4 regions of the Kocuria sediminis genome follow, and region 3 is predicted to be linked to each of the others. Evidence: riboswitches for the same ligand, from Rfam matches in the RefSeq annotation. Region 3 holds a riboswitch; each other region holds the start of a gene.

Region 1 (5,565 bases), on a different contig from region 3:
TTCGCGATGTGCGAGGCGATCTGCTCGAAGGCCGGGTAGGCGAAGGCGTCGAACTGCATCTCGATCACGGGGCGCATCCGGTTCATCGCCATGCCCACGGCCATCCCGGCGATCCCGGACTCGGCCAGCGGGGTGTCGAAGCAGCGGGTGCGGCCGAAGCGCTTCGTCAGCCCGTCGGTGATCCGGAAGACCCCGCCGAGGGTCCCGACGTCCTCCCCGAAGACGACGACGGCGTCGTCCGCGGCCAGGGCGTCGGCCAGGGCGGTGTTGAGCGCCTGGGCGAAGGTGGCCGGCTTGACGGCCGGGGTCCGCCCGGACGGGGCGGGGGCCTGGAGGGTGCTCACTGTGCGATCTCCTCTCGGGCGAGCTCGGCGGCGAGGAACTGCTCCTGCTCGGCGAGCTGCGGGGTCTGCTCGGTGTAGACGTGGCGGAAGAGCTCGCGCGGGTCGACCTCCACGTCGGCGTTCATGCCGTCGCGCAGGGCCGCGGCGACGTCCTCGGCGGCCGCGGCGATGCGCTGCTCGGCCGCGTCGTCGAGCAGCCCCTCCCCGGCCAGGTAGGCGCGCATGCGGGTCACGGGGTCCTTGGCGATCCACTCCTGCACCTCGGCGTCGTCGCGGTAGCGGGTCGCGTCGTCGGCGTTGGTGTGGGCCTGCATGCGATAGGTGTGGGCCTCCACGAGGAGGGGCTCGGACTCCGAGCGCGCCAGGTCCACGGCGCGGCCCAGCGTGGCGAGCAGGGAAACCAGGTCGTTGCCGTCCACCCGCTCCCCGGCCATGCCGTAGCCGACCGCCTTGTGGGCGAGGCTCGGGGCGGCCGACTGCTGGGACAGGGGCACGGAGATCGCGTAGCCGTTGTTCTGCACGAAGAACACGACCGGCAGCTTGAACACGGCGGCGAAGTTCAGGGCCTCGTGGAAGTCGCCCTCGCTCGTGGCGCCGTCGCCGCACATGGCCAGGACCACGGTGTCCTCACCGCGCAGCTTCGCGGCGTGGGCCACGCCCACCGCGTGCAGCAGCTGGGTGGTCAGCGGGGTCGACTGGATGCCGACGTGGTGCTCGTGGGGGTCGTAGCCGCCGTGCCACTCGCCGCGGAAGATCGACATCACGTCCATGGGCCGCACGCCCCTGGTCATCACGGCCACGGTGTCCCGGTAGGTGGGGAACAGCCAGTCGCCCTCCCGCAGGCACAGGGCCGCGGCCACCTGGCAGGCCTCCTGCCCGTGGCTGGAGGGATAGACGGCCATCCGGCCCTGGCGCACCAGCGCGGAGTTCTGGTCGTTGACCCGGCGGCCGACCACCAGCTTCTCGTAGGCGCCCAGCAGCACGTCCCCGGCGGGCAGCGGGTACTCGTGGCCGGGCTCGGTGCCCTGCTCCTCGGCCGGCAGCAGGCGGCCGGCGGGGTCCACCATCCGGATCTCGCCGCGGGCCGGGAGCATGTACTGCTCCGGTGTGATGCCGAAGGTCTGGGAGGCCCGGAGGATCGGGTCCTCGGGGGTCTCGACGGTCTGGCTCATGGTGTCCCCTCGGTCGGTCCCCGGTCCGGGCGCGGACGCGGGGAGGCGGGAAGGCCGCTGAAGTTCTGTCCGCCCAGTATGAGAAGGATGAGCGGTTCGTATCCAGGCGCGCGGGAAAGTCCAGAATCCTGCGGGCGGCGGTGCCGTCTCCGTGGACGAAATGTTTTACTGTGGCGTGGGACACACGCATTCGTCCGACACCGCTTCCCGCCCTCCCACCCCACCCCGAAGGAGCCCGCCGTGCCCTCGACCCCCGTCCCGCTGGACGAGACCGACCGGAAGATCCTCGCCGAGCTCTCCCGGGACGCCCGGCAGTCGGTGACCGCGATCGCGGCGGCCGTGCACGTCTCCCGCGCCCACGCCTACGCCCGCATCAACCGGCTGCGCGACGAGGGGGTGATCCTGCGCTTCAGCACCGTGATCGACCCGGTGCGCGCCGGGCTGCAGGCCTCGGCCTACGTGACGCTGAAGCTCCAGCAGAACACCTGGCGGGAGCTGTGCGGGCAGCTGCAGGCCATCCCGGCCGTGCACCACATCGCCCTGGTGGGCGGGAACTTCGACGTCATGCTGCTGGTGCGCGCCGTGGACACGGTGCACCTGCGGCAGGTGATCTTCGAGCACATCCAGCAGCTGCCCGGCGTGGTGGACACCCAGACGTTCCTGATCTTCGAGGACATCGACACCCGGGCGTAACCCGCCGCGGCACCGGGTGCGCGGGACGCCACCGGGGGTGATCGCAAGGGCGTCACAGGATGCGTCGCGAGCGGCGTCACGATCCGTCACGGACGTCATCTTCGGTCGTGGAGCGGCGCCGGCCCGCCCCGCGCATACTGTGGTCCCAGCTTCACGAGACGCGACTGCCAAGCTCCGACTGGGTCGCGCACCAACCCCATGCTCACCGGGTGGTTCGGATGAGGAAGCGGCCTGCATCCCCGTTGCCGCGCAGCGGGTGACCGGTGCGGGTAAGAGCAAGTGCACAGGAGCCGCGCCATGTCCCTCCCCGTGACCGACCTGGACCTCTCGACCCGGCAGATCCACGCCGGCGCCGACCACGACCCCGGGCAGCGCACCCTCACGGTGCCGATCTACCAGAGCGCCGCCTTCGAGTTCCCGGACTACGAGGCCGCCCGGCAGATGTTCGCCCAGACCCGGGCGGGCTTCACCTACACCCGCACCGGCAACCCGACGGTCGCCGTGCTCGAGCAGCGGATCAGCGACCTCGAGGGTGGGGTGGGCGCCGTGGCCACCGGCTCCGGGCAGTCCGCGGTGGCCGTGGCGCTGCTGGCCCTGCTCGGGCAGGGGGAGGACAGGCACCTGGTCGCCTCCGAGAAGCTCTACGGCGGGACCGTGGACCTGCTCACCGACTCGCTGGCTGACCACGGCGTCGAGGTCGACTTCGTGGACCCCACCGTCCCCGGCGCCTGGGCCGCGGCCGTGCGCCCCGACACCCGCGCCTTCCTGCTCGAGTCCATCGGCAACCCGCTGGCCACGCTGCCGGACCTGCCCGGGATCGCCGACGTCGCCCGGGCGGCCCGGGTGCCCGTCGTCGTCGACAACACCCTCGCCTCCCCGGCGCTGTACCGGCCGCTGGAGAAGGGCGCGGACGTCGTGGTGCACTCGGCCACCAAGTTCCTCGGCGGCCACGGCAACGCCCTCGCCGGGGCGGTCGTGGACGGCGGGACGTTCGACTGGTCCGCGCAGCCGGCGCGGTGGCCGCAGTTCACCCGCGCCCGCGCCCGCTGGGGCGGGCAGAGCCTGCTCGACAAGTGCGCCGGGGCCAGCCCCTACCTGCACCTGGTTCGGGCCAAGTACGTGCACGACCTCGGCACCACGCTCTCCCCGTTCAACGCCAGCCAGATCCTGCAGGGCACCGAGACCCTCGACCTGCGGGTGGCCCGGCACACGGCCTCGGCACTGGCCGTGGCCGAGTTCCTCGCCGATCACCCCGCCGTCGCGCGCGTGCACCACCCCGGGCTGCCGGGGGACCCCGGGGCCGGGATCGCGGCCCGGGACTTCCCCCGCGGCACCGGCTCCGTGTTCTCCTTCGACCTCGCCGCCCCGGACGCCGCCGTGGGGCCCTTCATCGACGGGCTGCGGCTGTTCAAGCTGGTCGCCAACATCGGCGACACCCGCAGCCTCGTGGCCCACCCGGCCGCGATGACCCACTGCCGGCTCACGCCCGAGCAGCGCCGGGCGGGCGGGATCGCCGAGACCACCATCCGGCTCTCGATCGGCCTCGAGGCCCCGCAGGACCTCGTGGCCGACCTCGGCCAGGCCCTCGACGCCGTGCCCGAGACCGTTCCGACCCTCCGGAAGTGAGCCCCACCATGACTCGGACCGTCACCACCCGCCGACGCGGCTTCACCACCACCGCCGTCCACGCCGGCCAGCAGCCCGACCCGCTGACCGGGGCCGTCATCCCGCCGGTCTACCAGACCTCCACCTTCGCCCAGGACGGGATCAACGTCCTGCGCGCCGGCCACGAGTACAGCCGCGGCTCGAACCCCACGCGCAACGGCTTCGAGGAGCAGCTCGCGGCCCTGGAGCACGGCGATCGCGCGTTCGCCTTCGCCTCCGGGATCGCCGCCGAGGACGCGCTGCTGCGGGCGGTGCTGCGCCCGGGCGAGCACGTGGTGCTCGGCGCCGACGGCTACGGCGGCACCAACCGGCTGATCACCCGGGTGCTCGCCCCGTGGGGGATCGGCCACACGCCCGTGGAGATCACCGACCTCGACGCCGTCCGCGCCGCGGTCCGCCCCGGGGACACCGCGGTCCTGTGGCTGGAGACGCCCTCCAACCCGCTGCTCGGCATCGCCGACGTCGCGGCCTGGGCGGAGCTGGCCCGGGAGGCGGGGGCGCTGCTCGTGGTGGACAACACCTTCGCGTCCCCGTACCTGCAGAACCCGCTGCTGCTCGGCGCCCACGCCGTGGTGCACTCCACCACCAAGTACATCGGCGGGCACTCCGACGTCCTCGGCGGGGCCGTGGTCGTCGGAGCCGCCGCCTGGCGCGGCGCGCCGCTCGCGGAGACGGTCGGCTTCCAGCAGTTCGCCGCCGGCGCCGTGGCCGGGCCCCAGGACTCCTACCTGGCCGCCCGCGGGCTCAAGACCCTGAGCCTGCGCATGGAGCGCCACCAGGAGAACGCCCAGCGGATCGCCGAGTGGCTGCTGGAGCGCCCGGAGGTGTCCCGGGTGCTCTACCCCGGGCTGCCCGAGCACCCCGGCCACGCGCTCGCCGCGACGCAGATGCGCGGGTCCGGCGGCATGGTCTCCTTCCGCCTCGCCGGGGGAGAGGCTGCGGCCCGCGCGGTGGCCGAGGGCACGCGGCTGTACTCGCTGTCCGTGAGCCTGGGCGGGGTCGAGTCCCTGATCTGCTATCCGTCGGAGATGACGCACGCCTCGGTCCGGGGCACCCCGCTGGCGGTGCCCACCGACCTCGTGCGGCTGTCGGTGGGGATCGAGGACGTCGAGGACCAGCTGGAGGACCTCGAACGGGCGCTCACGGGCGCGGCCTCGTAGCCCGAGGCGCTACCCTGGCCCGCATGAGCACCGGCACCCCGCACTCCGAGACGTTCCTCGAGCTGCCCGGGCCCGTGGTGGGCACCGGGTGGCTGGCCGGCCACCTCGGCGACCCCCGGCTCGTGCTGGTGGACGCGAGCTCCACGCTCAACCGCACCGAGGAGGCGATCCCGGGCGCCCTGCTCCTGGACCTGGACGGGCCGTTCGCCGACCCGTCCGCGGAGCTGCCGCACACGATGCCCCCGGCCGGCCGGCTGACCGCGGCGGCCCGTGCGCTGGGGATCTCCCGGACCAGCACCGTGGTGGCCTACGACGGCAAGGGGATCTTCGCCTCCGCCCGGGTGTGGTGGATGCTGCGGGCGGCGGGCTTCGACCGGGCGGCGGTGCTCGACGGCGGGCTGCCGGCCTGGGCCGCCGAAGGACGGCCCGTGGGCACGCACGCGGATCCGCCCGCCGAGCCCGGCGACGTCGAGCTCGTGCCGCAGGAGGGGTTCTTCGTGGGCGCCGACGACGTCGCCGACGCCCTCGGGG
Region 2 (5,565 bases), on a different contig from region 3:
GGCGCGGGTGTCGAGCACGGCGTCGAGGCGGCGGAACTGCTCCTCCCGGACCAGCCGGTACCGGTCGATCCAGGCGGTGAGCGCCTCCAGCCGTGCGGGGTCCAGGTGGACGGGCCGCCGCTGGGCGTCACGGGTGCGCGTGACGAGCTGCGCCTGCTCGAGGACCTGGATGTGCTTCGAGACCGCCTGCTTGGAGATCGCGAAGGGTTCCGCCAGTTCGGTGACCGTGGCCGGGCCCCGGCTGAGCCGGGCGACGATCCGCCGCCGGACCGGGTCGGCGAGGGCCAGGAAGGCCCGGTCGAGCAGGTCGTCGTCGTCGGGGTCCACGGTGTCTGTCAACGTATTCCTTGATCAACCTGTTGGTTGTTCAAGGCTACGCCCGGCGAGCCGGGGCGGCCACCTCCGAGACCCGATCGTGACGCTCGTCCGTGCCCGGCTCCGGGGCCGCCGGCTCGCGCCGCTCCGCGGCGGCGGAGGCGTCCGGGGCCGGGCGGGCCCGCACGGCGGCGGCCAGGCACGCGGCGGTCACGACGGCGAGCGCGGCGGGCACCCCGCGGTTGACGAAGAACGCGTGGATCTGGGAGTGGTTGCTGAGCACGGTGTACCAGAGGGGCACCGCGGCCGCGGGCAGGGCCAGGACCAGCGCGGCCGCCCAGCGGGACGGCCCGGCGCGCCGGTGGGCCAGGACCAGGCCCGCCGCCGCCGCCAGCAGGCAGCCGGCCAGCACGAGCTCCGCGGTGGGCACCCTGGTCCACCAGTAGTCGATGTTGGCGTGCACCCCCGCCCCGAAGGACTCCGCGACCCCCGCGTGGTCTCCTCCGGTCCGGTTCCCCACGTTGCGGCGGACCACCTCCACGGTGGCCGGGATGCCCAGGAAGGCGCCGGCGATCACCCACCGGGCCACCCAGGTGACGGCGAAGGCCGCCGGCCAGACGGCGCCGGCCAGGAGCACCGCCACGAACGTGGCCCTCAGCTCGCGGCGGTGGAACCACGTCACCGCCCCCACGGCGAAGGCGGACATCGCCCACGGCACGGCGGGAGTGGTCAGGAGGTCCACGAAGCAGAAGAGCGCGGCGCCCAGGGCGGCGCCCGCGCAGCCCAGCCGGGCCGAGCGGGCGGCCCCGAGCGTGGCGAGGAGCACGGACAGGAAGATGAAGGCGATGGAGATCGACTGGCTGAAGGAGGTCGAGGGGGTGGACAGCAGGTTCGTCCCCGCGACGTAGGGCAGCACGAGGGCGAGCCCCACCGCGGTGGAGGTCCGGGCGCGCAGCGCGAGGAACGCCCCGGCCAGGGCGAGCACCATGAGGGTGCCCGAGACGATCCGCAGCCCCTCCAGCCCCGCCACGGCCAGCACCGGGCGGGTGAGCACCGTGTAGCCGGCCCAGTACTTGAAGTAGTTGTTGTCCTCCAGCACGGCCCCCTCGGCGATGGCCCGGAGCTGCTCCGGTCCGCCGCCGCAGGTGGCGAGCCGGGGCATCCGGACGGCCCGGCTGAACGCCGACTCCTCCGGGGACGCGCCCAGGCCCGTGCCCGCGACCACGCACTCGGTGAAGGTGTCCGCCGGGGTGCCCATCCGGTCGATCGTGCCGTGCGGGCCGTAGGTGCCGTCCTCGACCGCGGCGAGGAGGTGCTCGACGATGGGCCGGTCCGGCACGGCCTGGCCCACCACCAGCAGCCCGAACAGGGCGAACTGCAGGACCACCAGCATGCCCAGGCCCTGGAGCCAGGGGCGCAGCGGGGCCAGGCGGCCGCCGGTGCCGGCCGCGGTCACCGGGCCCACCGGCGCTCCTGCGCGGCGGGCGGAACGGGACGGTCCGCCCCGGCCCCGCCGCTCCACGGCGGGGCCGGCTGGCGCAGGTAGAACAGCCGGGAGGTCTCCCGACGGATCCTCGCCTGCCCGTGCAGCAGGACCCCCATCAGCAGGAACACCCCGGCCAGGACCACGAGGGAGGCGGCCAGGAACGCCGTCGGGAAGCGGGGCACGAGCCCGGTGCCCGCGAACTCCACCACCACGGGCAGGCCCAGGACCAGACCGAGCAGGAACAGCGCGCACGAGACGGCGCCGGTGACCAGGAAGGGCCGTTCCTGGAAGAGCAGCTGGGCGAAGATGCCCAGGATCCGGAAGCCGTCGTGGTAGGTCCGCAGCTTGCTCTCGCTGCCCTCGGCCCGGTCGCGGAAGCCCACCTCCACCTCGGTCTGCGGCACCCGGGCGTTGACCGCGTGGACGGTCAGCTCGGTCTCGATCTCGAACTCGCGGGACAGCGCCGGGAAGGACTTCACGAAGCGCCGCGAGAAGACCCGGTACCCGCTGAGCATGTCGGTGACCTGGCGGCGGAAGGCGAAGGTGACGAGGGTGTTGAAGAACCGGTTGCCGGACTCGTGGCCGGCCCGGTAGGCGGTGCCGCTGACCTGGCGGCGCACCCCCAGCACCTGGTCGTAGGGACCCGCCAGCAGGGTCTCGATCATCCGCGGCGCGTCGGCCACGTCGTAGGTGTCGTCGCCGTCGATGAGCAGGTAGACGTCGGCGTCGAGATCCGCGAACGCCCGCCGCACCACGTTGCCCTTGCCCTTCTCCTCCTCGTGCCGCACGTGCGCGCCGGCCCGCCGGGCGGCCTCGGCGGTGCCGTCGGTCGAGCAGTTGTCGTAGACGTGGACCTCGATGCCGGGGACCGTGGCGTGCAGGTCGGTGACGACCTTCGCGATCGCGGCCTCCTCGTTGTGGCACGGCACGACCGCCACGATGCGGGGCGAACTGGGCATGACGTCTCGTTCCTGGGGTCCGGGCGGCGGGGGCACACTCATTATGGCCGTGGGCGGGCGCCGCGCGAACCGGTGCGCGGCGCTGACGCCGCGTGGGTCGCGCGACGCCCGGTGTCGATGTTGCGCCGCGTGACGCGCCCGCCGTCACAGTCGGCGCACCGGCGTCTTCTGCGCCGCCGGGCTTGGCACCCGCCCGGGGCACCCGCTGGAATGGGTCCTGCATCTATCCAGAGCGGCCGAGAGACCTGGCTCGTCGACGCCGCAGCAACCATCCGCAGCCCCACCGGGCCGCGGAACGGTGCTCCCGCCAGGACCGATGGAGCTGTCGCAGCCTCCCGGGTCCACCCCGGGACGGCCGGCGCCCTCCCTCGGGGTGACCCCAGGAGGTTCTGTGAGACGACCACCCGACCGGACGGCGCCACCGCCGTCGCTGTCCTACGAGCTCTATCCACCGCGCTGCGCGGCGAGCGCCGAGACGCTGCTGCGGACCATCGAGGAGCTCGAGCCCACCCGCCCCGACCACGTCGCTGTCACGTACAGCGGGGACGCCCCGCGGCGGGCCGGATCGCTGGCGCTGCTGGACCACCTCCTGGCCCGCACCGGCCTGCGGCCCCTGGCGCACCTCACGTGCGTGGGCAGCACGCGGGCCGAGCTGGAGGAGACCGTCACGTCCCTGCTCCACCGCGGCGTCCGGGGCGTCCTGGCCCTGCGCGGGGACCTGGAGCCGGACGCGGAGCCCGGCGAGCTGGCCCACGCCGGGGACCTGGTGGAGCTCGTGCGCGAGGTCGAGCAGCGCCACACCGCGTCCCTCGCCGGCGGCCGGCTCGCCGTGGGCGTGGCCGCCTACCCGACCCGGCACCCCGAGTCCCCGTCCTTCCGGCACGACATCGAGGTGCTGCTGGCCAAGCAGCGTGCCGGGGCGGACTTCGCGATCACGCAGGTCTACTTCCGCCCGCAGCGCTACGAGCGCCTCGTTGCCTCCGCCCGGGCCGCCGGGGTGACGATCCCGATCGTGCCGGGGATCATGCCCGTCACGGAGCCGCGGCGGCTGGCCACGCTGTGCCGGCTCGCCGGGCTCCGGCCCCACCCGGGCCTGGCCGCGGCCCTGGAGGAGGCCGCCGGCCCCGCCGAGCGGCACCGGGCGGGCGTGGCCTTCGCGACCCGCCTGGCCCGCGCGGCCCTCGACGCCGGGGCGCCCGGGCTGCACCTCTACACCTTCAACGAGCACCGGGCCGCCCTGGACCTGCTGGAGCGTGTGGACCTGCCGCGCGTGCCCCACCAGCCGGCGGCCCTGCCGGACCTGCTGCCCGCCTGAGCAGCGAGGGAGGCCGGCCCCGTCCGCGCCTCGTGGCCCGGGCCTCTTCCCGGGCCCTTCCCCTGACCTTCGCCCGTACCTTTTCCCAGATCTGCCGAGGAGCACACCCATGAGCACGACCACCCCTGCCGTCCCCTTCCCCGCCGCCACCATCACCGGGTACCCCCGGATCGGCCGGCGCCGCGAGCTGAAGCAGGCCCTCGAGGCCTACTGGGCCGGGCGCTCGACCCGCGAGGAGCTCGAGGCGGCCGCCGGCGAGCTGCAGCTGGCCACCTACCGCCGGCTGGTGGAGCTGGGCCTGGGCGCGCAGGACGCGTCCCTGCCCGCGGCCTTCCCCCTCTACGACCAGGTCCTCGACACCACCGTGGCCCTCGGGGCGGTCCCGTCCCGCTTCGCGGACCTGGCCGGGGCGGACGGGCGCCTGGACCTGGACGGCAGCTTCGTGCTGGCCCGCGGCGACGCCGGGCGGGCACCGCTGGAGCTGACCAAGTGGTTCGACACCAACTACCACTACCTGGTCCCCGAGATCGGCCCCGGGACCCCTTTCACCGCCTCCGCCGGCCGGCTCGTGGCCGACGTCCGCCGCGCCGCCGAGAACGGCTTCACCGTCCGTCCCGTCCTCGTGGGCCCCGTCTCCTTCCTCCTGCTGGCCAAGGCCGACGACGACGCCCCCGCCGGCTTCGACCCCCTGCAGCGGCTCGCCGACCTGCTCCCGGTGTACGCCCAGCTGCTCGGCGAGCTCGCCGCGGCCGGGGCGCCGTGGGTCCAGCTGGAGGAGCCGGCGCTCGTGGCCGACCAGGACGTGCCCGCCGCGCGGCTCGCCGCGGCCGTGCAGGAGGCCTATCCGGCGCTCACGGCCGTTCCCGGGCGGCCGCGGCTGCTCGTCACCACCTCCTACGGCTCCCCGGGCGCCCTGCTGCGCCCGCTGGCCCGCAGCGGGGTCGAGGCCGTGCACCTGGACCTGGTCAAGGGCGCGGCCCCCGCCCCCGCGGAGCTGGCGCTGTTCGCCGGCGAGGGCGCCCCCGTGCTCGTGGCCGGGGCGGTCGACGGGCGCAACGTGTGGCGGGCCGACCTGGCCGGCCGGCTCGGTGAGCTGGAGGACCTGGCCCGCGCCGGCGCCCGGGTCGCCGTGGCCAGCTCCACCTCCCTGTTCCACGTCCCGCACGACGTGGCCGAGGAGACCAGGCTGCACCCGCTGCTGCGCAGCTGGCTCGCCTTCGCCGACCAGAAGGTCGGCGAGATCGTCACCCTGGCCCGCGGTCTCGCCGCGGGGCGGGGGGCGGTCGCGGACCGGCTGGCGGAGGCCGCCGCGGCCCGCCGCTCCCGCGAGGACGCCCCGGGGGTCCGGGACGCGGCGGTGCGCGAGCGGGCCGCGTCCCTGACCTCGGCGGAGATCGGCCGCGCCCCCGCCGCGGTGCGCCGCGCCGCCCAGGAGGGCCGGTCCTTCACGGCCTCCGGTCCCCTGCCCCCGCTGCCCACCACCACCATCG
Region 3 (5,565 bases):
GAGATCTGCATGAACGGGTCGTTGACCGGGATCTGGGTGGCGTCCTTGATCACCGGCGCCGCGGAGTTCCGGTAGACGTCGTAGTAGCCGACCACGTCGGCGAGGAACATCGCGTCGAACAGGCCCTTCTCCAGGACCTGGGCGACGTCCGTCCAGTACTCGAGGGTGTTGTACTCGTCGGCGCGGGAGCGCGGGTGCTTCCACAGGCCCGGGGCCTGGTGCCCCACGCAGGTCATGTCGAAGGCGTTCAGGGCGATGCGCTTGCTCACAGGGACCTCCCAGGTCGATCATCGACCCGCGCCCGTGCGTCGTGAAGACCTGCTCGCGGGTCCGACGCACTCGTGGGCGCCGTACTTGCCACGGGGCGAGTGCGCCGCGGCCCGATGTTCATCTGGGGCACCCCGCTACGGGAGAGGGTTGCCGCCCGACCAGCCAGAGCTTCGCGTCGGGACTCGTCATCGTCGTCGCGGACCAGCTTAGCGGCTCCCCCCGCACACGGGGCAACCCCTCGTCCACCCGGTGCACGGGAGGATCACGGAAACTCGCGGAAGGACCGCGGGAGGAGTCAGGCCGGCGGGGCGAGCGGCGGCGAGCGCCGCGGGTCCAGCGTCCAGCCGCGCCGCAGCCGCGCCCCGAGCTCGATCAGCGGGCACGTGTCCATCACCACGTCGAGTCCCGCGGCAGCGGCGCGGTCCGCCGCCGCGTGGTCCACGACGCCCAGCTGCAGCCACACGGCGCTGGCGCCGGCGGCGATGGCCTGGTCCACGACGGCCCCGACGCGGCGGGAGTTGACGAAGCAGTCCACCACGTCGATCCGCCCCGGGACCTCGGCGAGCGTGCGGAAGCCGGGCTCACCGTGCACCACCTCGCCCTTCGGGTTGACCGGGACGATCGTCATGCCGAGGTCGTCCCGGATGCGCTTGGCGACCGAGTGCGCGGGCCGGGCCGTGTTCCCGGTCAGCCCCACCACGGCCCACCGTCCGGACTGTGTCATCAGGCGGTCGATCACGGCTGGGTCGTTGCGGCTCATGCCCCCACCCTGGCACGAACCCGCCGCCCACGTCCCGCACGCATCCCCACCATGTCCCGAGGTTGCACGTCCCGGCCACCGCGCACGGGTCGCCGACACGTGCGATCCCGGCGGGAGGGCAGGAGGGATGGGTCAGGAGAAGAGCGGGAACAGGTCGGCTTCGGGGCCCAGGTGCGCGCGGTCCTGGGCGGGCAGGGCCGCGCGGCCGGTGCCCACCCGGGCGAAGTGCTCGTCGCTCCAGTGCTCGGGCGGCTCCCGCTCCCACAGGTCGATGAGGACCCGGCGGACCTCGGCGAGCCCGTCCACCGCCGGCCCCGGGCAGCCCTCCAGGTGCTCGATGAGGTCCAGGTGGTGCACCGTGGCCTCCACGGCCAGGGTGCTCAGGAGGTCGTCGACCCGGAGCACGTGGCCCTGGGTGCGGACCGTCCCGCCGGGCCGGCAGCGCTCCGCCGCGTGCACCAGCGCCCGCGCCGACTCCCGGTAGTGCCCCCGCAGCTCCTCCCAGTCCGGGTACAGGCTCGCCGCCGCCCGGGTGCGGCGCCGGTCCTCGGCCGCGGCCGCGGGGTCCACCCCCCGGTCCGCCCAGTAGGTCGCGGCGTCCCGATCCGGGCGGGCCGTGGTGGGCGTGTGCAGGGCGACCAGACCGCGCACCGCATCCGCGGCGCAGTGGTGGGCGAGGTCCCGCACCGACCACCCGCGGCAGCCGGTGGGAGCCCAGGAGTCGTCGTCCCCGAGCCCGTCCAGGACCGCCGCGAACGCCGTGCAGGCGTCGCGGACCAGGTCCGCCCGGGTCGGGGTGTTCCGGCTCGTCATGGGTCCATGGTGCGGCACGAGGGCGCGGCGTGCCACCGTTTTCGACCATGACGGCCCGCGGAGCGATTTGCCAGGCGGCCCGCGGAGCACGTTCAATGGGGCGGTAACCATCCGGAGCGGCTGAGAGACCTGGCTCGTCGACGTCGCAGCAACCGGCACGGATCCGTCCGATCCCCGTGCGAGGTGCTAATGCCAGGACCGATGGAGTTGATCATGGGCACGTCTCTGCTGGGCTCTGCACCGTCCACCACTGCCGCACCGGCCACCGCGAAGCGCGCCTGCTCGGTGGCCTTCGAGCACGTCGGCAAGGCCTTCCCGTCCGGCGGGTACGACCACCACGTCCTGCACGACGTCGACGTCACGGCCCGGCCCGGGGAGGTCCTGGCGATCCTGGGGCCCTCGGGCTGCGGCAAGTCCACGCTGCTGCGGGCCGCCGCCGGCCTCGACACCGCCTCGGCCGGCCGGGTGCTCATCGACGGCACCCCGGTCTCCGGGATCGACCCGCGCTGCGCCGTCGCCTTCCAGGAGCCGCGGCTGCTGCCGTGGCGCTCCGTGCGCGAGAACGTCCGCCTGGGGCTGCCCTCCGGGCTGGGCCGGGCCGAGGCCGACGCCGTGATCGACGACCTGCTGCACCTGGTCGGGCTGACCGCCCACGCCCACCACCGTCCCCGGGCGATCTCGGGCGGCATGGCCCAGCGCGCGTCGCTGGCCCGGGCGCTGGCCCGCAACCCCGGCGTGCTGCTGCTCGACGAGCCCTTCGGCGCCCTCGACGCCCTGACCCGGCTGCGGATGCAGGACCTCCTGCTCACCGTCCACGCCGCGCAGCCGACCACCGTCCTGCTGGTGACCCACGACGTCGACGAGGCCCTGCAGCTGGCCGACCGGATCGTGGTCCTGGGCCGCACCGGCCCGACCGCCCCCGCCTCGATCAGCACGGTGCTCTCCGTGCCCGGCGACCGTCCCCGCGACCGGGCCTCCGAGGTCCTCGCCGAGCTGCGGGTGCAGCTGCTCGGCCACCTGGGCGTCGACGCCCACCACCCCGCGACCCGCTGATCCCGCCCCGCTCCCCCCGGGCGCGGCGCGGCCCTGCGCCGCGCCGGGTCCGCCCGGCACGCCCACCCCACCACGAAAGGCCCCACCATGCCGCTGTCCCCGCGCCCCGCCCGCACGGTCCCCGCCCTCGCCGCCGTCCTGACCCTGTCCCTGACCGGGTGCATGGCCGGGGAGGGCTCGGGTGAGGGCTCCGGCGAGGCACAGGCGGCCGAGAAGGTCACGGTCGACTGGGCCACCTACAACCCGCTCTCCGTGGTGATCAAGGAGAAGGGCTGGCTCGAGGCCGCCTTCGCCGAGGAGGGCACCGAGGTGGAGTGGGTGCAGTCCGCGGGCTCGAACAAGGCGAACGAGGCGCTGCGCGCCGAGGCGGTCGACATCGGCTCCACCGCCGGCTCCGCGGCGCTGCTGGCCCGCAGCAACGGCACCCCGATCAAGGTGATCGACCTGTACTCGCAACCGGAGTGGTCCGCGCTCGTCACCACCCCGGGCAGCGGGGTGGGGTCGGTGGCCGACCTCGAGGGCCGCACCGTGGCCGCCACCAAGGGCACCGACCCCTACTTCTTCCTGCTCCAGGCCCTCGAGGAGGGCGGGGTGGACCCGGCCGACGTCACGATCCAGAACCTGCAGCACGCCGACGGCCGCTCGGCGCTGGAGAACGGCCAGGTGGACGCCTGGTCCGGGCTGGACCCGATCATGGCCGCCGCGGAGCAGAACGGCGCCGAGCTGTTCTACCGCAACGTGGACTTCAACACCTACGGCTTCCTCAACGCGCACGAGACCTTCCTCGAGGAGCAGCCCGAGGCGGCGCAGACCGTGGTGGACGTCTACGCCTACGCCCGGGACTGGGCACTGGCCCACCCCGAGGAGACCGCCCAGCTGCTCGCCGACGCGGCCGGGATCGAGCTGTCCGTGGCCGAGCAGGTGCTCGAACGGACCCGCCTGGACATCGACCACGTGCCCGGCGAGCAGCAGCTGGCCGTGCTCGAGAAGGTCGGCCCGATCTTCGTGGACTCCGGTGACGTGTCCGGCCAGGAGGAGATCGACGAGGCCCTGGCCGGCCTCGTGGAGAGCTCCTACGCCGAGGGCGCCGACGCCGCCCGCGTGGCCGAGGCCGCCGAGGGCGCGGAGGCCGGGCTGTGACGGCGCCGCTGAGCCCGTCCGGGGACGCCGTCCGCACCGACGACGCCGTCGGCGCCGACGACCCGGGCGCGGCGCCCGCCCCCGTCGCGCAGCCCCGCCGCCGTCCCCTGCTGCGCGCGGGACTCGGCCTGCTCCTGCCCGCGGCGCTGCTGGTGCTGTGGCACGTGCTGTCCACCGCCGGGGCCTTCAGCGCCGTCCAGCTGCCCGCCCCGCTGGCGGTCCTGACCGCCGGCGCCGACCTGCTGTCCCGGGGCGAGCTGTGGACGCACGTGGGCATCTCCACCCAGCGCGTGCTCATCGGCTTCCTGGTCGGCGCCGGGCTGGGCCTGGCGGCGGGCTCCTTCATCGGGCTCTCCCGCTGGGGCTCCGCGCTCGTGGGCCCCACGATCGGGGCCTTCCGCGCGGTACCCTCGCTGGCGTGGGTGCCGCTGCTGCTGCTGTGGATCGGCCTCGGCGAGGACTCCAAGGTGACGCTGGTGGCGATCGGGGCGTTCTTCCCCGTCTACACCACCGTCTCGGCCGCCCTGCAGCACGTGGACCGCAACCTGCTCGAGGCGGCCCGGGCCTTCGGCGTGCACGGGTTGCGGCTGCTCACCACGGTGCAGCTGCCGGCGGTCATGCCCTCGGTCATCTCGGGGCTGCGCCTGGCGCTGGCCCAGGCGTGGCTGTTCCTGGTGGCCGCGGAGCTGCTGGGCGCGTCCATGGGGCTGGGCTTCCTCCTCACCGACTCGCAGAACAACGGCCGCACCGACCGCCTGCTGCTGGCCATCGTCCTGCTGGCCGTGCTCGGCAAGCTCTCCGACGCGCTGCTGGGCGTGTTCGAGAAGTGGGCCGTGAAGAAATGGGCCTGACATCCCCGTCTGGCACAGTGGGCACACACCGGGCACGCCCGTGCCGCCAGGAAAGGACCGCAGCACCGTGAACGCCAGCTGGAGCGACCCGCTCTCCCCCACCCCGAACCCGGCCCTGGTCTCCGACGCCGCGCGCGTCGCCTTCTGGGAGGGCCAGGCCTCCCGGCTCGACTGGTCCGAGCCGTGGACCACGGCGCACCGCTTCGAGGGCCCGCGGCGGATCGGGCAGGACGCGGACGGCAACCCCACCTGGTCGGTCCCGGAGCTGGCGTGGTTCGAGGGCGGGACGCTCAACGTGGCGCACAACTGCGTGGACCGCCACGTCGAGGCGGGCCGCGGCGCCCACGTGGCCCTGTACTTCGAGGGCGAGCCCGGCGACCGGCTGGTCTACACCTACGCGGACCTGCAGCGCGAGGTGTCCCGGGCGGCCAACGCCCTGCTCGCCCTGGGCGTGGAGCAGGGCGACCGGGTGGTGGTCTACCTGCCGGTGATCCCGGAGACCGTCATCATCACGCTGGCCTGCGCCCGGATCGGCGCCGTGCACTCGCTGGTCTTCGGCGGGTTCTCCGCCGAGGCCCTGCGGTTCCGCGTCGAGGACACCGGCGCGAAGGTGCTCGTGACCACGGACGGGCAGCACCGGCGCGGGGCCGTGGTGCCCGTCAAGGCCGTCGCCGACGA
Region 4 (5,565 bases), on a different contig from region 3:
CGAAACCGCGGCGCTTGGCCAGCGAGATGACGTTGTCCAACGTGGACTTGGGGGCCATGGGGTTCACTCCAGGTTCTCGCCCGACCGCCGGCTGCGGACGCGCGTGGTGGGTTGCGTGGCCCGGCGCGTCGGCGCCGGGGATGCGGCCGTCGTCGGCCGTCACGGGTCGGGGACGCCGCGGGCGGCGTCCCCGACCCAGGGTAGCCAATCGCCGAGGCCGTCGCCGACCGGCGGAACCGGGCCCGGCAGCACCGCGCGGCCCGCCGGGCGCCAGGACCTGGGACACTGGGGGCATGACGAGCTCCCCGACGCCCCGGCACACCGACGATCTGCCCATCCGCGACGACATGATCCGGCTCGGCCAGGCGCTGAAGCTGGCCAACCTCGCCGAGGACGGCGCCCAGGCCCGCTCCCTCGTGGAGGAGGGGCGGGTGAGCGTCAACGGCGAGGTCGAGACGCGGCGCGGCCGGCAGCTGCACCCGGGCGACGTGGTCTCGACCGGGGACGCCGCCGTCCGGATCACCGCCGGCGGCTGAGCGGTCGGGGTCAGCCCCCCAGGACGACGTGCGTGAGGTACTCCCGCACGTGGCGCAGCTCCTGCGGGCTGATCCCGTGGCCCACCCCGGTGTAGTGCACCTTCATGACGTCGGCGTGCTCGAGCATCCACTCCGCCGTGCTGTCGACGAGCTGCTGCGGGATGACAGGGTCCTGCGGGTCGCGGCCCCAGAACATCGGCAGGGGGCGCTCGCGCAGCCTCTCGTCGGCGAACGTGGGGTGCTCGCCCGGCACCACGAACCCGGACAGGCCCACCACCGCCGCGATCTCCCCGGGCAGGGTGCGCGCCAGCGAGGTGGCCATCGCCATGCCCTGCGAGAAGCCCAGCAGCGTGATGCTGGAGTGCTCCGCGGCGCGCTCGCGCAGCCAGGCGGCCACCGGCGCCACCGCCTCGGCGACGCGCTCCGTGGAGAAGCTGAGGTCGGCCGCGAGCGGGAACCACTGGAAGCCCAGCTGCACGGGCTGGGGCGCGCGCAGGGAGGCCACGCTGAACTCGCCCGGCAGCTCCGGGACGAGGCCCATCAGGTCGTGCTCGTGCGAGCCGTAGCCGTGCAGCAGCACGAGCAGCGGAGTGCCGGGGCGGGCGTCGGCGTCGGTGCTCCACACGGCGTGCGGGGCGGCGGGCGCGGTCGGGGCGGTTCCGGTCGGGGCGGGGGCGTCGGTCATGGCACCAGTGTGCCACCCGCGGCGCCGCCCGCCCGGGCCCCGACGCACGGCCCGGGTCCCCGGGCCGTGCGTCAGGGCCGGGCCAGCACGGTCTCCACGAGCAGCTTGCCCACCTGCGGCGCCTCGATGAGGAACCCGTCGTGCCCGGACGGGGACGTGAGGGTGTGCCGCCGGACGTCCCCGGGCAGGGCGGCGGCCAGGACGTCGGACTCGCGCGGCAGGTACAGGCGGTCGGAGTCGACCGCGGCCACGAGCCACTCGCACGAGGTCACCGACAGGGCCTCCTCGAGCGTGCCGCGGCCGCGGCAGACGTCGTGGGACATGAGCGTCTCGTTGACGGCGAGGTAGCTGTTCGCGTCGAAGCGGCCCGCGAGCTTGGAGGCCTGGTGGTCGAGGTAGCTCTCGATCTGGTAGCGCCCGCGCTCCCCGGGACGGGTGCCGATCACCTGCTCCTCGGCCTGCGGGGTGCGCCCGAACCGGTGGTGCAGCTCGTCGGCGGAGCGGTAGGTGATGTGGGCGATCCGCCGGGCCAGGCCCAGCCCGGTCAACGGGAAGGGCCCGTCGTAGTAGTCCCCGCCCCGGAAGTCCGGGTCCTGGCGGATCGCGAGGTTCTGCGCCTGCCCCCAGGCCAGCTGCTCGGCGCTGGACTGGGCGCACGCGGCGACCACCGCGCAGGCCCGGACCCGCTCGGGGTAGGTCACGGCCCACTCCAGGGCACGCGCCCCGCCCATGGACCCCCCGACGACCAGGCGCCACGCGTCGATGCCCAGGGCGTCGGCCAGGGCGGCCTCCGCGTGCACGGAGTCGCGCACGGTGACCAGGGGGAAGCGGGAGCCCCAGGGCCGGCGCTCGGGGTCCACCTCGGCCGGGGCCGGGGTGGACGGCCCGGTGGAGCCGTAGCAGCCGCCCACGATGTTGGCGCACACCACGAAGTAGCGGTCCGTGTCGATGGCGGCGCCGGGGCCGACCAGCCCGTCCCACCAGCCGCCGCTCTCGGCGGCGCGCCGCTGCGCCTCCGGGGCCCCGGGCCGGGCCCGCCCGGCGGCCACGTGGGTGTCCCCGGTCAGGGCGTGCTCCACGAGCACGGCGTTGGAGCCGTCCGGGGCGAGCACGCCCCAGGTCTCGTAGGCGATCCGGACCTCCGGCAGCCGGAAGCCGGACTCCAGCTCCAGCGTGCCGATCTCGGCGTGCCGCGGCACGCCGTCCTCGCGCACGTCCGCGCCGGCACCGCGCAGCACCGTCACGCTCACCCCTGCCCTCCGGCCACGGCCGCGGCCGCGGCGAAGCCCTGCTCCAGGTCCGCCAGGATGTCCTTGACGTTCTCCAGCCCCACGGACAGGCGCACGAAGCCGGGCTCCACGCCCGCCGCGAGCTGTTCCTCGGGCAGCAGCTGGCTGTGGGTGGTGGACGCGGGATGGATCACCAGGGAGCGGACGTCGCCGATGTTCGCCACGTTGGAGTGCAGCGTCAGGGCGTCCACGAACGCCGCCCCGGCCGCCCGGCCGCCCTCGAGGACGAACCCGAGGACCGACCCGGCGCCGCGGGGCGCGTACTTGCGCGCCCGGTCGTGCCAGGGCGAGGACTCCAGCCCCGCCCAGCTCACCGAGCGCACGTCCTCGCGCGCCTCCAGCCAGCGGGCCACCTCCCCGGCGTTGGCCACGTGGCGCTCCATGCGCAGCGACAGCGTCTCGATGCCCTGCTCGATGAGGAACGCGTTGAACGGGGAGATCGCCGAGCCGAGGTCGCGCAGCAGCTGCACCCGGGCCTTGAGGATGTAGGAGAGGTTGACCCCGAACGCGCCCTCCGCGCCGAGGGCCTGGGCGTAGACCAGCCCGCCGTAGGACTCGTCGGGCTGGTTGAAGCCGGGGAAGCGCTCCGGGTACCGGCCGAAGTCGAACGCGCCGGAGTCCACGATCACACCGCCGAGCGCGGTGCCGTGCCCGCCGAGGAACTTCGTGGCCGAGTGCACCACGATGTCCGCGCCCCAGCGGAACGGCTGGACGAGGTAGGGGGTCGCCACCGTGTTGTCCACGATGAGCGGGACCTCGTGCTCGTGGGCGATCCCGGAGACCGTCTCGATGTCGAGGACGTCGTTGCGCGGGTTCGGGATGGTCTCGGCGAAGAACGCCTTGGTGTTCGGCCGCACCGCCCGCCGCCACGCCTCCGGGTCGTCCGGGTCGGTCACGAAGGTGGTCTCGATGCCCAGCTTGGGCAGCGTGAACTTGAAGAGGTTGTACGTCCCGCCGTACAGGCTCGGGCTGGCCACCACGTGGTCCCCCGCCCCGGCGAGGTTGAGCACCGCGAAGGTCGTGGCCGACTGCCCGGCGCTGAGCATCAGGGCCCCCACCCCGCCCTCCAGGGCGCTGATGCGGTTCTCCACGACCTCCGTGGTCGGGTTGCCGATGCGGGTGTAGATGGGCCCCAGCTCCGCGAGCGCGAAGCGGTCCGCGGCGGCCTGGGCGTCGGGGAAGACGAAGGACGTGCTCTGGTGGATGGGCAGGGCGCGGGAGCCGGTGACCGGATCGGGGCGCTGGCCGGCGTGGATCTGCTGGGTCTCGAACGACCAGCCGGCCGGGTGCTCCGGGGTGGGCAGCGCGGTCGCGGGGCGGTCGGTCGTGGAAGCAGTGGACTCGGACATGCCGGGAGACTCCTTGCGGGTGTCAGGGGTCCGGTGTCCGACCGTGGTGGTGCTGCCGTGCGACGGCCGGGCACCGAGGACCCGCGCTTGCTCGCTCGCCGGTCGCGAGGAGCCCGGTCTTCACCCAGGGCACCCCACCGCGGTGGAGGGTTGCCGGCCAGCTAGCTGGGGCTTGGACGCTGGCGCTCATGACCTGGACGACATTCTCCGGATTCGGGCGACACGGCGTCAAGCCGGGGCGCGGCGAGCGTCCCGCGCACGGGCCGGACGGGCCGGGGACCGCCCCGGCGGGGGCCGATTTGGAGACGAAAGTCACACGGTGCCACGATGAGCCCATGAGAGTCGACCACGTGTCCTACGCCTGCCGCCCGGAGGGCCTCGCCGCCACCACCGAGCGCATTGCCGACCAGCTCGGGATCGAGCCGGTCAAGGGCGGGGTGCACCCCCGTTTCGGCACCCGCAACATGATCCTCCCCCTCACCAACCACCAGTACGTCGAGGTCGTCGAGGTCCTCGAGCACCCCGCGGCGGAGAAGGCCCCGTTCGGCCGGGCCGTGCGCGCCCGCTCGGAGGCCGGCGGCGGCTGGCTGGGCTGGGTCGTCGAGGTCGAGGACCTCGCGCCCTTCGAGCAGCGCCTGGGCCGCCACGCGGTGCCCGGCCACCGGGTGTTCCCGGACGGCCGGTGCCTGGAGTGGCGCCAGATCGGCGTCAAGGGCCTGATCGCCGACCCCCAGCTGCCGTTCATGGTGCACTTCGACTCGGCCCCGGAGATGCACCCGTCCCAGGCCCGGATCACCGACGTGGGGCTCGCGGGGATGTGCATCGCCGGGGCGCCCGAGCGGGTGGCCGAGTGGCTGGGCGCGCCCGTGGAGACCGCCCTCGAGGACCTGGAGGTGGAGTGGCGCTACCCGGAGGGCACGCCCGGTCTGCTCTCGGTGTCCTTCAGCACCCCCGACGGGCTCGTCACCATCTGAGCCGCCGGCCGGGGCGGGCTCCCACGCCGGGCCCGCCTCAGCCGAGCAGCCGGCCGACGCCCAGGAAGCCCACGGCGTCCAGCAGGAAGTGCGCGACGACGAGGGGCATCACCCGCCCGGTGCGCCGGTAGAGCTCGGCGAAGACCAGGCCCATCACCACGTTGCCGAGGAACGGCCCGATGCCCTGGTACAGGTGGTAGCTGCCGCGGAACAGCGCCGTGACCGCCAGCACCACCGGCCAGCGCCAGCCGATGCGGGTGAGCCGGTCGGTGAGGAACGCGACCACCACCACCTCCTCGACCAGGGCGTGGCGCAGCGCGGAGAGCAGCAGCACCGGCACCGTCCACCAGTGCTCGGCCAGCCCGGACGTCGTCACCTGCGCGGTGAGCCCCAGGGCGCGCCCGGCCGCGTAGAGGGCCAGGGTGCCCAGGCCCATGACGAGGAACAGGACGGTGCCCAGCCCGAGGTCCGGGACCGGCATCCGGGCGTCGAGCCCGATCCGCCGCCGCACCGTGCCGAGTGCGCCCGCGGATCCGGCGAGCAGGTACAGGGCCAGCAGCACCGGGACCAGGTCCAGGCCGATGCCCGTGAGCTGGCGCAGCAGGTCGAGCAGCGGCTGCGGGCTCAGCGGCGGGTTCATCGTCGCCTGCGCCTCCGAGAGCGGGCCGCGGGCGAGCTGCTCGGCCAGGGAGAGCACCGCGTAGAGCGCCGAGGCGCCCAGGGAGACCCCCA

What was found. A riboswitch is a leader RNA that binds a small molecule or an ion and turns the genes downstream of it on or off. The one in region 3 is predicted to bind S-adenosylmethionine.
Region 1: linked by a shared signal. The riboswitch ahead of GMA12_RS14670 (O-acetylhomoserine aminocarboxypropyltransferase/cysteine synthase family protein) and the one ahead of GMA12_RS15750 (ABC transporter ATP-binding protein) in region 3 are both predicted to bind S-adenosylmethionine.
Region 2: linked by a shared signal. The riboswitch ahead of GMA12_RS09190 (methylenetetrahydrofolate reductase) and the one ahead of GMA12_RS15750 (ABC transporter ATP-binding protein) in region 3 are both predicted to bind S-adenosylmethionine.
Region 4: linked by a shared signal. The riboswitch ahead of GMA12_RS11030 (bifunctional o-acetylhomoserine/o-acetylserine sulfhydrylase) and the one ahead of GMA12_RS15750 (ABC transporter ATP-binding protein) in region 3 are both predicted to bind S-adenosylmethionine.

Annotation. Positions count from the first base shown of each region.
Region 1 is NZ_WOGU01000013.1:20,514-26,078, reverse strand. It holds gene GMA12_RS14685 (alpha-ketoacid dehydrogenase subunit beta) at 1-344, opposite strand, end outside; gene GMA12_RS14680 (thiamine pyrophosphate-dependent enzyme) at 341-1,516, opposite strand; gene GMA12_RS14675 (Lrp/AsnC family transcriptional regulator) at 1,757-2,209, shown strand; SAM riboswitch class IV at 2,359-2,491, shown strand; gene GMA12_RS14670 (O-acetylhomoserine aminocarboxypropyltransferase/cysteine synthase family protein) at 2,507-3,835, shown strand; gene GMA12_RS14665 (cystathionine gamma-synthase) at 3,844-5,034, shown strand; gene GMA12_RS14660 (sulfurtransferase) at 5,058-5,565, shown strand, end outside.
Region 2 is NZ_WOGU01000006.1:207,786-213,350, reverse strand. It holds partial or broken gene GMA12_RS09205 (ArsR/SmtB family transcription factor) at 1-327, opposite strand, end outside; gene GMA12_RS09200 (hypothetical protein) at 374-1,780, opposite strand; gene GMA12_RS09195 (glycosyltransferase family 2 protein) at 1,768-2,760, opposite strand; SAM riboswitch class I at 2,981-3,083, shown strand; gene GMA12_RS09190 (methylenetetrahydrofolate reductase) at 3,152-4,075, shown strand; gene metE (5-methyltetrahydropteroyltriglutamate--homocysteine S-methyltransferase) at 4,185-5,565, shown strand, end outside.
Region 3 is NZ_WOGU01000015.1:55,011-60,575, forward strand. It holds gene GMA12_RS15735 (LLM class flavin-dependent oxidoreductase) at 1-269, opposite strand, end outside; SAM riboswitch class IV at 346-460, opposite strand; gene GMA12_RS15740 (CoA-binding protein) at 566-1,030, opposite strand; gene GMA12_RS15745 (maleylpyruvate isomerase N-terminal domain-containing protein) at 1,163-1,843, opposite strand; SAM riboswitch class I at 1,948-2,051, shown strand; gene GMA12_RS15750 (ABC transporter ATP-binding protein) at 2,057-2,896, shown strand; gene GMA12_RS15755 (aliphatic sulfonate ABC transporter substrate-binding protein) at 2,984-4,036, shown strand; gene GMA12_RS15760 (ABC transporter permease) at 4,033-4,887, shown strand; gene GMA12_RS15765 (AMP-binding protein) at 4,955-5,565, shown strand, end outside.
Region 4 is NZ_WOGU01000008.1:119,390-124,954, forward strand. It holds gene GMA12_RS11010 (glycine--tRNA ligase) at 1-58, opposite strand, end outside; gene GMA12_RS11015 (RNA-binding S4 domain-containing protein) at 294-536, shown strand; gene GMA12_RS11020 (alpha/beta hydrolase) at 547-1,221, opposite strand; gene metX (homoserine O-acetyltransferase MetX) at 1,293-2,471, opposite strand; gene GMA12_RS11030 (bifunctional o-acetylhomoserine/o-acetylserine sulfhydrylase) at 2,468-3,859, opposite strand; SAM riboswitch class IV at 3,938-4,053, opposite strand; gene GMA12_RS11035 (VOC family protein) at 4,195-4,833, shown strand; gene GMA12_RS11040 (CPBP family intramembrane glutamic endopeptidase) at 4,871-5,565, opposite strand, start outside.